Regions from separate parts of the Arthrobacter sp. FB24 genome, predicted to be linked through region 1. Evidence: riboswitches for the same ligand, from Rfam matches in the RefSeq annotation. Region 1 holds a riboswitch; the other holds the start of a gene.

Region 1 (5,431 bases):
CTCGGCAAGTTTGGCTGGAGCATGCCGCTGGCCATCTTCGCCAGCTCCATGCTCCGGGGCAGCTACCACCTCTACCAGGGGTTCGGTCCGTTCATCGGCAACGCCATCATGGGCGTGGTATTTGCGTGGATCTATACGAAGACCCGCCGCGTCATGCCACTGGTGATCGCCCACGCGCTGCTGGACATTGTGGCGTTCGTCGGCTTCAGCCTCTTCGGCAAGGCCATCGGGCTGGGCTAGCCGGCAACCGCTTAAAAGGATTCGGCCGCTATCGGTGGGTGACGTCGTTGGCACCCGCTGATAGCGGCCGAAGTTCGTAAAGGCAGCGCGCTGCCCGTGGCCCGGAGGACCACACGGTGTAAGAGGGCTAGATGGTTACTGCCCCGGAGGCGGTTTCGAACGTAACGGAGAGGATTCCCGGCGTCCCCTTCGGGGCGACCCATTCAACGGCCACATCCTCCAAGGGCTTCTCGACCGGTTGCCCGAGCCATTCCGTGACGCGCTCGGCCGAGCCGGCGATGGTGAGGCTGGACATCTTGACGTTGCTCGGGTAGGCGTTGGACGGGTGAAGCTCCGGGTCGCCTTCCCACTTGAGCATGTAGGGTACCTGCGGGTCTGCAATGAGGCCCAGGATACCGATCTGCTTCCAGACGAGTTCGCGGCCGTCCGGGAACTTGCGGTTGCCGTTGACAGCCGAGCGGCCGAGGCGTTCTTCGAACGGTGCCAGGTCGTCCACTTCGACGCACCAGCCCATCCAGCCGCCGCCAGCTGCGGAGCGTGCCCGGACAGCCTGCCCGAACGGAGCCTTGTCGGATGCCGGGTGGTCAAGGACCTCCACGACCTCCAAATACTTGTGCCCGGCGAGCGGGATAATCATGTTGCGGGTGCCAAATCGGGGGTGTACCCCGCCCTTAACGGCTTCGACGCCGAGGGCGGTTGCAATACGTTCGGTGGTGGCAGCCAAGCCATCTTGTTCACAGGCGTAAGAGACGTGATCCATGCGCATGCCCTCATCTTGGCACTTTGTGATGGAGCTCTCAGCTAAGGGTATGCTTACCGAGATGGGATGTCATGGCGGAGGGCCCTGAAGCCCACGAAAATCATGCGGCCGACGTCCTTCGTCACAAACCTGTTCAGACGGATTGCTCCGTTTCTACACTGGGTCAAGGTCATGAGCGCCAGCATTGAGCCCCGGCTTGCTGGCCGGCAACCCTCGTTCCGCGGTGGGGTGCCCCGGGTGAGGACCTGGCCTCCGGCAACCGCCGGTCGGCAAGCGCGGCACCAGAACCGGCCCGGCATACCGTGCGTCCGCCTGTGGTGCCTTTCTTTAGAAGGAGTCTTCAATGTCCAATGCCTGGTCTTTCGAAACCCGCCAGATCCACGCCGGGCAGGAGCCGGACAGCGCCACCGGCGCCAGGGCCCTCCCCATCTACCAGACGACGTCGTTCGTGTTCCCGAGCGCCGAGAGCGCTGCCAACCGCTTTGCGCTGGCCGAACTGGCGCCCATCTACACGCGCATCGGCAATCCCACCCAGGACGCAGTGGAGCAGCGCGTGGCCAGCCTTGAGGGCGGCCTGGCGGCGCTGCTGCTCAGTTCGGGGCAGGCGGCCGAAACATTCGCCATCCTCAACGTCGCCGAAGCCGGTGATCACGTGGTGGCCAGCCCCAGCCTCTATGGCGGCACCTACAACCTGCTGGCCCACACCCTGAAGAAGTTCGGCATCTCCGTGACCTTCGTCGAGGACCCGGACAACCTCCAGCAATGGAAGGACGCAGTCCGGCCAAACACCAAGCTTTTCTTTGCCGAAGTGGTGTCCAACCCGCGCCAGGATGTCCTGGACATCGAAGGCGTTTCCGGCGTTGCCCACGAGGCGGGTGTCCCGCTGATCGTGGACAATACACTGTCCACGCCCTACCTCATCCGGCCGCTGGAATGGGGTGCCGACATTGTGGTCCACTCGGCAACGAAGTACCTTGGCGGGCACGGCAGCGCCATTGCCGGCGTGATCGTGGACTCGGGCAACTTTGATTTCGGCAAGGACCCGGAGAAGTTTCCCGGCTTCAACACCCCGGACCCCACCTACAACGGGCTTGTCTACGCGCGGGACCTCGGCGCCGGGGGCGCCTTGGGCGCGAACCTTTCCTACATCCTGAAAGCCCGCGTCCAGCTCCTGCGGGACCTCGGCTCGGCCGTTTCTCCGTTCAACGCCTTCCTTATCGCCCAGGGCCTGGAAACGCTGAGCCTGCGCGTTGAGCGCCACGTGGCCAACGCGGTGAGCGTCGCCGAATGGCTGGAGGCACGGGCCGACGTCGAATCCGTGGCCTACGCGGGGCTGCCGTCCAGCCCCTGGTACGAGCGCGGCCGCAAGTACGGACCCAAGGGCACCGGAGCCATCGTGTCCTTCAACATCGCTGGCGGGGCCGAGGCCGGCAAGCGGTTCGTGGACGCGCTGGAACTGCACTCGCATGTCGCAAACATCGGTGACGTGCGCTCGCTGGTCATCCACCCGGCGTCGACCACGCACAGCCAGCTGACGGCGGAACAGCAGGCGGTGGCAGGGGTCACGCCGGGCCTGGTCCGCCTCTCGGTGGGGCTGGAACACATCGATGACATCATCGCCGACCTCGACGCCGGTTTCCGCGCCGCCAAGGGCGACTGACGCGTATGACTCCCGGCGTCTCGACGCCGGGAGTCATATTGCTGTCACATTCTTCGCCATTGCGGGGACGCATTTCGTAGACTCTTTAAAGGTCATGAGTGCCAGCGACAGCCCCGGCTTGCTGGCCGGCAACCCTCCTTTCGCGGCGGGGTGCCCCGGGTGAAGACCTGGCCTGCCGGCCAGTTGGCGGCAGGCAAGCGCGAAGAAGAGGTCCTCAGATGACGATTGCCGTCACCCGCAGCGGTGTACCCGAAACATCCAGCCACAGCCTGTCAGCCCGTGACGTGAAAACCACCGCGGGCAAAACCGCAGGCACTGTCCCCGACGGTACCGTCAGGTTCCAGGGCATCGGCGGGCTTGACCTTGAAGCCGGCGGGCATCTGCCGGACGTCACACTCGCCTACGAGACGTGGGGCACGCTGAACGCGGACCGTTCCAACGCCGTGCTGGTGCAGCATGCCCTGACCGGCAGCACGCACGTTACCAGGGGAGCCAGTGACGAAGAAGGCTGGTGGGAGCAGCTTGCCGGGCCCGGCGCCCCGGTTGATACGGACAAGTACTTCGTGGTTTCCATCAACATCCTGGGCGGTTGCTACGGCTCCACCGGGCCTTCCACTCCCGCGCCGGACGGCAGGCCGTGGGGCTCGCGCTTCCCCCTGGTGACCCTGCGCGACACCACTGCGGCCGAGGCCCGGTTGGCGGACGCCCTTGGCATCGACAGCTGGTACGCCGTCCTGGGCGGATCCCTGGGTGGAGCCCGCGCCTTGGAATGGGCCGTTAGCTTCCCTGACCGGGTCCGGCGCTGTGCCGTCATTTCCATCGGGGCCAGCAGCACTGCCGAGCAGATCGCCTTTGCCCAGGCGCAGACCCTCGCCATCCGCCAGGACGTCAACTTCAACGGCGGTGACTACTACGGCGGCCCGGAGCCTGAGGCCGGCCTGGCCCTGGCGCGCAGGATCGCGCACATCACGTACCGCTCCGCAGACGAGCTGGAGGCCCGGTTCGGCCGGAGCGCCCAGGGCGGCGAAGCCCCGCTTCAGGCAGTCTCGCTGGGAGACCGCGGCCGCTACCAGGTGGAGAGCTACCTCGACCATCAGGGCACCAAGCTGGTCCGCCGCTTCGATGCCAACAGCTACATCGCCATCACGGAAGCGCTCATGAGCCACGACGTCGGCCGGGGACGCGGCCCGCTCAAGGACGCGCTGGCCCAGGCCAAGGCTGAGTTCTTCATCGCCGCCGTTAACACCGACCGGCTGTATTTTCCTGCACAGTCCCGCGAACTGGCGGCGGCACTGCCGGGCGACGTCCCGGTGCACATCATCGAGGCGCCCATCGGCCACGACGGTTTCCTGACTGAAATCGGGCAGCTTAGCGCGCAGCTGAGGCAGAACTTTTTCGCCTAGCCCCTCGGCTCAATGTGCATTTATGCAGAGCTGTTCTGCAGAAAATGGCGTTGAGCCTGCGGCAATGTGAGTCCATACTCTAGGGGACCGGCGCGTTGGTGGTGCACATCACACGCGACCGCTACCGAATGGTCCACATGGTGTCGACGGAGACGCCGAAGGAGTTCACAATGAGCATGCAAAACTCCGCCGCAAGGCGCGCAGATGAGACTGACGTCAAAGCCTCAGGGCTGAAGAAAGTGGTGACGGCCTCAATGGCCGGCACCGTTGTTGAGTGGTATGAGTTCTTCCTCTACGCCTCAGCGGCCACCCTGGTTTTCGGCAAGATGTTCTTCCCCAACTCCGGCACTGAGCTGGACGGGATCATCGCCGCTTTCGTCACCTATGCAGTGGGCTTCGTTGCCCGCCCGATCGGCGGCATCGTTTTCGGCCACTTCGGTGACAAATTCGGCCGGAAGCAGCTGCTCCAGCTGAGCATCGTCCTGGTGGGTGTTTCCACCTTCGCGATGGGCTGCCTCCCCACATTCGCGCAGATTGGCTACTGGGCGCCGGCGCTCCTGGTGTTCCTGCGCTTCGTCCAGGGCTTCGCCGTCGGTGGTGAATGGGGCGGCGCCGTGCTGCTCGTGGCTGAGCACAGCCCCAGCAAGTCACGCGGCTTCTGGGCCAGCTGGCCGCAGTCCGCCGTGCCCATGGGCAACCTCCTGGCCACCGGCGTGCTGTTCACCCTCTCCTCTACGCTGTCCTCCGCCGACTTCCTCGGCTGGGGCTGGCGCGTCGCCTTCTGGCTGTCCGCGGTGATCGTGATCGTGGGCTACTACATCCGGACCAAGGTCCAGGACGCCCCCATCTTCCTGGAGGCACGCAAGGAAGTTGTTGTTGAGAACAAGGGCTACGGCGTGGCCGAGGTCTTCCGCCGCTACCCGCGCGGTGTCTTCACCGCCATGGGCCTGCGGTTCGCGGAAAACATTTTGTACTACCTCGTGGTCACGTTCTCCATCACCTACCTGAAGGTTGTGGTCCAGACCGACACATCGAGGATCCTCCTGCTCCTCCTGGTGGCGCACTTCATCCACTTCTGCGCCGTACCCATGGTCGGCAAGCTTTCCGACGCCTTCGGCCGCAAGCCCGTGTATATGGCCGGCGCCATCCTCGGCGGCACCTGGGGTTTCTTCGCCTTCCCGATGATGGACACCAAGAACGACCTCGTCATCCTCGCGGCGATCACCATCGGCCTGCTCTTCCACGCACTGATGTACGCCGGCCAGCCGGCCATCATGGCCGAAATGTTCCCGACCCGGATGCGCTACTCCGGCGTCTCGCTTGGCTACCAGGTCACCTCGATCGTCGCCGGCTCCCTGGCCCCGATCA
Region 2 (5,431 bases), 1.8 Mb from region 1:
TCCAGCGGAGCCAGCCCGGCGTCCGCCAGGGCCTGGCCGCCGGGCAGCAGCTGGCCGTCCACTGCCACCGCCTGGCCCTCCCCGATCGCGACGGCGGCCACTGCGGCGAGGTGGGTCAGGTCTGCGGAGCCTACGGACCCTTCGCGCGGGATGGCGGGGACCACCCCGCGGTTGAGCATTTCAACGTAGAAGCGGGCTGTTTCCGGCCGGACGCCGGAGCCGCCGCGGCTGAAGCCCACAAGCCTCGCCAGGATCACGGCCCGGACCTCATCGGCGCCGAGAAACACGCCCACCCCGCTGTTGTGGTACCTCACCACCTGCACCTGGTAGGCGAGGATCGACTTCTTCTCCACGGCGGTGTCCCGCCCGGATCCCAGCAGCGTATTGAGTCCGTAGACGCGGTGGCCGGAGTCGATGGCCTGCTGCACCACCTCACGCGAGAGCCCGATCAGCTCCAGGGCGTCCACGCTCAGGACGAACTTAACGGCGGGATCAGCCGCGGCTTCGGCGACGTCCCTGGCGCGCAGGTGCGCCGTGCCGATCAGGAACTCTCCGCTGCCGCCGCCCATGGCACTAGAAGTCCAGCAGGTTCCGGCGGAAGCCGCCGTCGCCATAGCTTGTCCGGAGCAGCCCGCGGCGTCGCAGCACCGGGGCCAGCCGGTCCAGCACACCATGAACGGTGGCCGGATCAACGAAACCCGAGAACAGGAAGCCGTCCCCGCCCACCTGCACGCCGGTTTCTTCGAGGTAGTCGGCAATTTCCTCGGCCGTGCCGATGATGCTGTCCCCGGCGCCGCCGCTGCGGGCCTGCAGGAGCTGGCGCAGCGTGGACCCGGGAGGACCCGCCTTGGCGAAATGATCCAGGGTGCCCTGGTTGCTGTTCGTGGTGAGCTCGGGGAGCGGGGCGTCGAGGTCGAACTGCTGGAAGTCGATCACGGAGAGGTAGGAGATGGAGTTCAGCTGGCTGTCGATGTCGCGCTGCGTGAGCTGGCGGCGCTGCTCCCGGAGCTCGTCCGCTTCGGCCCGGGAGCCCACCACGGTGGGTTTGAGGACAAACAGCACCTTGACGTCGTCGGGGTCCCGCCCCGCCGCGGCCGCCTCGGCCCGGATCGAATCACGGTAGGCCCTCATGCCGTCCGCGCCCCTGGCGAGGGCAATTGCGACGTCCGCGTTGCCGCCCGCGAAAGCCTTGCCCCGCGGGGACGCCCCGGCCTGCACCAGCACCGGTTCCTCAGGCAGCGGCGCGGTGTTGAGCGGGCCCCGGACCTTGAAGAATTGGCCGTCGTGGTTGATCGGATGGACCTTCGTATGGTCGGCAAAGATGCCGGCGTCCGGATCCTCGACAATGGCGTCCGGCTCCCAGCTGCGCCAGAGCTTGCGCACCACGTCCACGAATTCCTCCGCCTTCTCATAGCGGAGGTCATGCTCGATCTGCTGGTCCAGCCCGTAGTTCTGCGCAGCAAGATCGCTGCCGGAGGTCACCACGTTCCAGCCCAGCTGGCCGCTGGAGAAATGCTGCAGCGTGGCCAGGAGCCGGGCAGCGGTGAACGGCGGGTAGAAGGACGCACTCACCGTGGGAACAATGCCCAGGTGTTCCGTGGCGGAGAGCAGGTAGGGCACCAGTGCCAGCGGATCGTGCTTCGGCGCAAAGGACGCCTGCGCCAGCGACACCTTGGCGCTTCCGCCGTACGTGTCCGGTACGGTGAGCGAGTCCTCGATGATGAAAAGGTCCAGCCCTGCCCGCTCGAATTCCCGCACGGCGTGCTGGTACAGGGCGGGTTTTTTCCAGTCGTACCCGATGCCATACCCGGGCGTACCCCACCCCTGGACGCCGAACCCGTGACCCACAAACCAACCGAAGTGCAGCATGGGACTGCCTGTATTCCGATTCGATTCATTCACGGCTGCCTGATTTCATCCGGCGTTACAGCGGTTCATCTCCCGTCATTATCCCCCCGGCAGGGTCTTTTGTAACTGCAGCCGGGGGTACCGCCGGGGCGGATGCGGGGCCGCGGTGCGGGCGTTCCCGTTACGGAAGATGACGACGACGGCGGTGCGGGCCGCCGTCGTAAGTGTTACGTTTTTGGGGAGTAATGAGAACCGGCGCCAAGCCCTGACTGGCCGGTCGGCAACCCTCCTTCCACGGCGGGGTGCCTCAGGTGAATACTCGGCATATCGATATTCGAATTGCAAGCGTGAGAGAAGGAGATCCGTCGTGTCCGACGCACCCGCACAGCTGGCCCCGGCAGCCGAACCAGACGCCGCCGGCCAGGAACAACCGGCCCTGGCACTGCCGCAGGAAAGGCTGGCCTACCGGCTCATCACCGGCCCCGACGACCGCTCGTTCTGCGAGCGCATCTCCGCAGCACTGGCCGACGGCTATGTCCTGCACGGAGGCCCGGCGGCAACCTTCAACGGCACCAGCGTGATCGTTGCCCAGGCCGTGATCCTGCCCGAGGCAGTCGCCAGCTCCGACGCGGCGGTGGCAACCGCAGTGGACGAACTTGAGTTCGACGCCGACTTCCCGGGCGAAGGCTTCGAGGGCCACGCATGAGCTACGCCGGAGACCTGAGCCCGCAGGACGCCTGGGCCAAACTGGAGCAGGGCGCCGTCCTGGTGGATGTCCGCACTGAGGGCGAGTGGGCGCACATCGGCATCCCGGACACCAAAGCCACGGATAACGATCCCCTCTTTATCCAGTGGACCTTCCCCGGCGGCATCCCCAACCCGGATTTTGTCGACCAGCTGAAGCAGCAGGCCCCCGAGGACTCCGGCGTCGAACTGGTGTTCCTCTGCCGTTCCGGTGTCCGGTCCGTTGCCGCGGCCATTGCCGCCACCCGGGCCGGGTTCACCGCCTACAACGTCCTCGAAGGCTTCGAAGGCGAACCGGACCGTTACGGCGAACGCACCGTCAACGGCTGGAAGAACCGCGGCCTGCCCACCAATCTCGGAAAGAACTAAGTGACCTTCAATCCCGACGCCGCTGGCTGGAGCCCTGACACCCAGGCTGTCCGCGGCGGACTTGACCGCACCAATTTCCAGGAGACCGCCGAGCCGATCTTCCTCAACTCGGGGTTCGTCTACGAATCCGCGGCAGCTGCCGAGCGGGCATTCACCGGCGAGGACGAACGGTTTGTGTACTCCCGGTACGGCAACCCCTCCGTGGCCACCTTCCAGGAACGCCTCCGGCTGCTCGAGGGCACCGAAGCGTGCTTTGCGACGGCGTCCGGCATGTCCGCCGTCTTTACGGCACTGGGTGCCCTGCTGGCTGCCGGTGACCGGGTGGTTGCCGCCCGGTCGCTGTTCGGCTCCTGCTTTGTCATTTTGAACGAGATCCTGCCCCGGTGGGGCGTCGAAACGGTGTTCGTGGACGGCCCGGACCTGGAACAGTGGCGGACCGCTTTGGCGGAACCGACGACGGCGGTCTTCTTCGAGTCGCCGTCGAACCCGATGCAGGAGATCGTGGACATCGCCGCGGTCAGCGAACTGGCCCACGCTGCCGGGGCGACCGTCGTCGTCGACAATGTCTTTGCCACCCCCCTGCTGCAGCGCTGCGGGGAGCTCGGCGCGGATGTGGTGGTGTACTCCGGCACCAAGCACATTGACGGCCAGGGGCGGGTCCTTGGCGGCGCCATCCTGGGCACCAAGGAGTTCATCGAAGGCCCGGTCAAGCAGCTGATGCGCCACACCGGGCCGGCGCTTTCAGCCTTCAACGCCTGGGTGCTGACGAAGGGCCTGGAAACCATGGCGCTGCGCGTCAACCATTCCTCGGCCTCCGCGCTTCGCCTGGCCGAGTGGCTGGAAGGCCAGCCGGCGGTCAGCTGGGTCAAGTACCCGCTGCTGAAGTCCCACCCGCAGTTTGAGCTGGCGGCCAGGCAGATGAAGGCCGGCGGTACCGTGCTCACGCTGGAGCTTCTGCCGTCGGCGGGCCGCACGGCGAAGGAAGCAGCCTTTGCCCTGCTGGACGCGCTGCGGATCATCGACATCTCCAACAACCTCGGCGATGCCAAGACGCTCATCACCCACCCGGCCACCACCACGCACCGTGCCATGGGGCCGGATGGCCGGGCCGCCATCGGGTTGAGCGACGGCGTGGTCCGCCTGTCGGTAGGACTCGAGGATGTTGACGACCTCATCCGCGACCTGGAGCAGGCGCTCAAACAGATCTGACCATCCCGCCCCTGATCAGCGCCAAGCTACGAAGACCTGCCGCGCCGAAAGTCAGGTGTCCAGCTCCCAGTGCAGGCGGATCGCTTCAGCTATCGGGGCGGCCGCAACGTCCACAGTGAAGGCGACTGGCGCGGTGCCGGTCTCTTCGATGACGGTGTCATGGTAGACGCGGCCGCATGCCGGGCACAGCGTGTAGAGGTCCTCATCCCCGGGCCACTCGGCCAGTCCGGCCGGGACAGGAGTGCCCTCGCCAAGGTGGACGGGCATGCCTTCGGAGTTGGCCTGGATCAGCCCTTCGTCGCTGACGGTGTTTCCGCAGACGCAGGTGATGGTGGTGACATCGTGGCCGGCGACTGTTGCGTATTCGGTTTCCATAGCGCGCTCCGGGGTAGTAGGAACCTGTTCAGGACTGGCGAACGCGCAGCAGCACCGGCGCCTTCTCGCGCGCGGTGACGGCTTCGGTCCGGCGCATGCTCACGTCCACCGCGTGGGCAACCACGGCGGCCAGCCCGGCGGCGGCCTCCGGGTTCCCGGCAAGGCATTCCTGCATGGCAAGCCGCTGCTGTTCCGAACCGGTCCCCCGGTCCAGGATCCTCCGCACGCCTTCCCAGGCCAGTTCCAGCTCGTCCTGTTCCGCCAGGACGGGCGCGACGTAGTCCACCAGCGCCTCCACGACTTCCTCGGCGGGAGCGGGGCGGAACGTGCCGAAATCCAGAAGGTCTCCCCGGAGTCCGCAGTTGCTTGCCTGCCACGCGGCCATCCGCAGGAGCACCGTCGGCACGGGCGCGGGGTCTACACCGGCCCGCCATTCCCTGCTGGCCGATTCCACCAGCGCCCGCACCAGCACGGCGATCAGGGCGGCGTCCTCGGCCTGCAGGCAAACGTCCGCCACCCGGACTTCCACGGTGGGGTGGTTCCGGGAGAGCCTCGCATCAAAATAGATCATGCCCTCGTCCAGCAGCACGCCGCTGTCCAGCAGCCGGGTGACCACGCGGCGGTACATGGAGTGCGTCCCGAAGATCTGGGACGGGCCCGACGTCGGCCAGCGGTTCCAGGCCTGCGTGCGGTAACTCTCGAAGCCGGTCTCCACGCCGTTCCAGTACGGCGAATTTGCGCTGAGCGCCGTGAGCACCGCCAGCTTGTCCCTGAGCCGGTCGATGACAGCCACGCCTTCTTCCGGGGATTCGACGAAGGTGTGGACATGGAAACCGCAGGTCAGCTGCTCATGGACGGTGAGGCCAAAGCGTTCCTGCATGGTGGC

The links. Region 1 has a riboswitch for S-adenosylmethionine ahead of metX (homoserine O-acetyltransferase MetX). Riboswitches for the same ligand answer to the same signal wherever they lie in the genome.
Region 2: linked by a shared signal. The riboswitch ahead of ARTH_RS19540 (DUF1737 domain-containing protein) and the one ahead of metX (homoserine O-acetyltransferase MetX) in region 1 are both predicted to bind S-adenosylmethionine.

The regions. Positions count from the first base shown of each region.
Region 1 covers NC_008541.1:1,476,536-1,481,966, forward strand. The annotation lists gene ARTH_RS06665 (CPBP family intramembrane glutamic endopeptidase) at 1-240, shown strand, start outside; gene ARTH_RS06670 (VOC family protein) at 368-1,006, opposite strand; SAM riboswitch class IV at 1,168-1,282, shown strand; gene ARTH_RS06675 (bifunctional o-acetylhomoserine/o-acetylserine sulfhydrylase) at 1,344-2,660, shown strand; SAM riboswitch class IV at 2,751-2,866, shown strand; gene metX (homoserine O-acetyltransferase MetX) at 2,879-4,063, shown strand; gene ARTH_RS06685 (MFS transporter) at 4,234-5,431, shown strand, end outside.
Region 2 covers NC_008541.1:4,340,049-4,345,479, forward strand. The annotation lists gene ARTH_RS19530 (aromatic amino acid ammonia-lyase) at 1-569, opposite strand, end outside; gene ARTH_RS19535 (NtaA/DmoA family FMN-dependent monooxygenase) at 574-1,869, opposite strand; SAM riboswitch class IV at 2,090-2,202, shown strand; gene ARTH_RS19540 (DUF1737 domain-containing protein) at 2,285-2,554, shown strand; gene ARTH_RS19545 (rhodanese-like domain-containing protein) at 2,551-2,961, shown strand; gene ARTH_RS19550 (O-succinylhomoserine sulfhydrylase) at 2,962-4,170, shown strand; gene ARTH_RS19555 (hypothetical protein) at 4,222-4,545, opposite strand; gene ARTH_RS19560 (glutamate--cysteine ligase 2) at 4,574-5,431, opposite strand, start outside.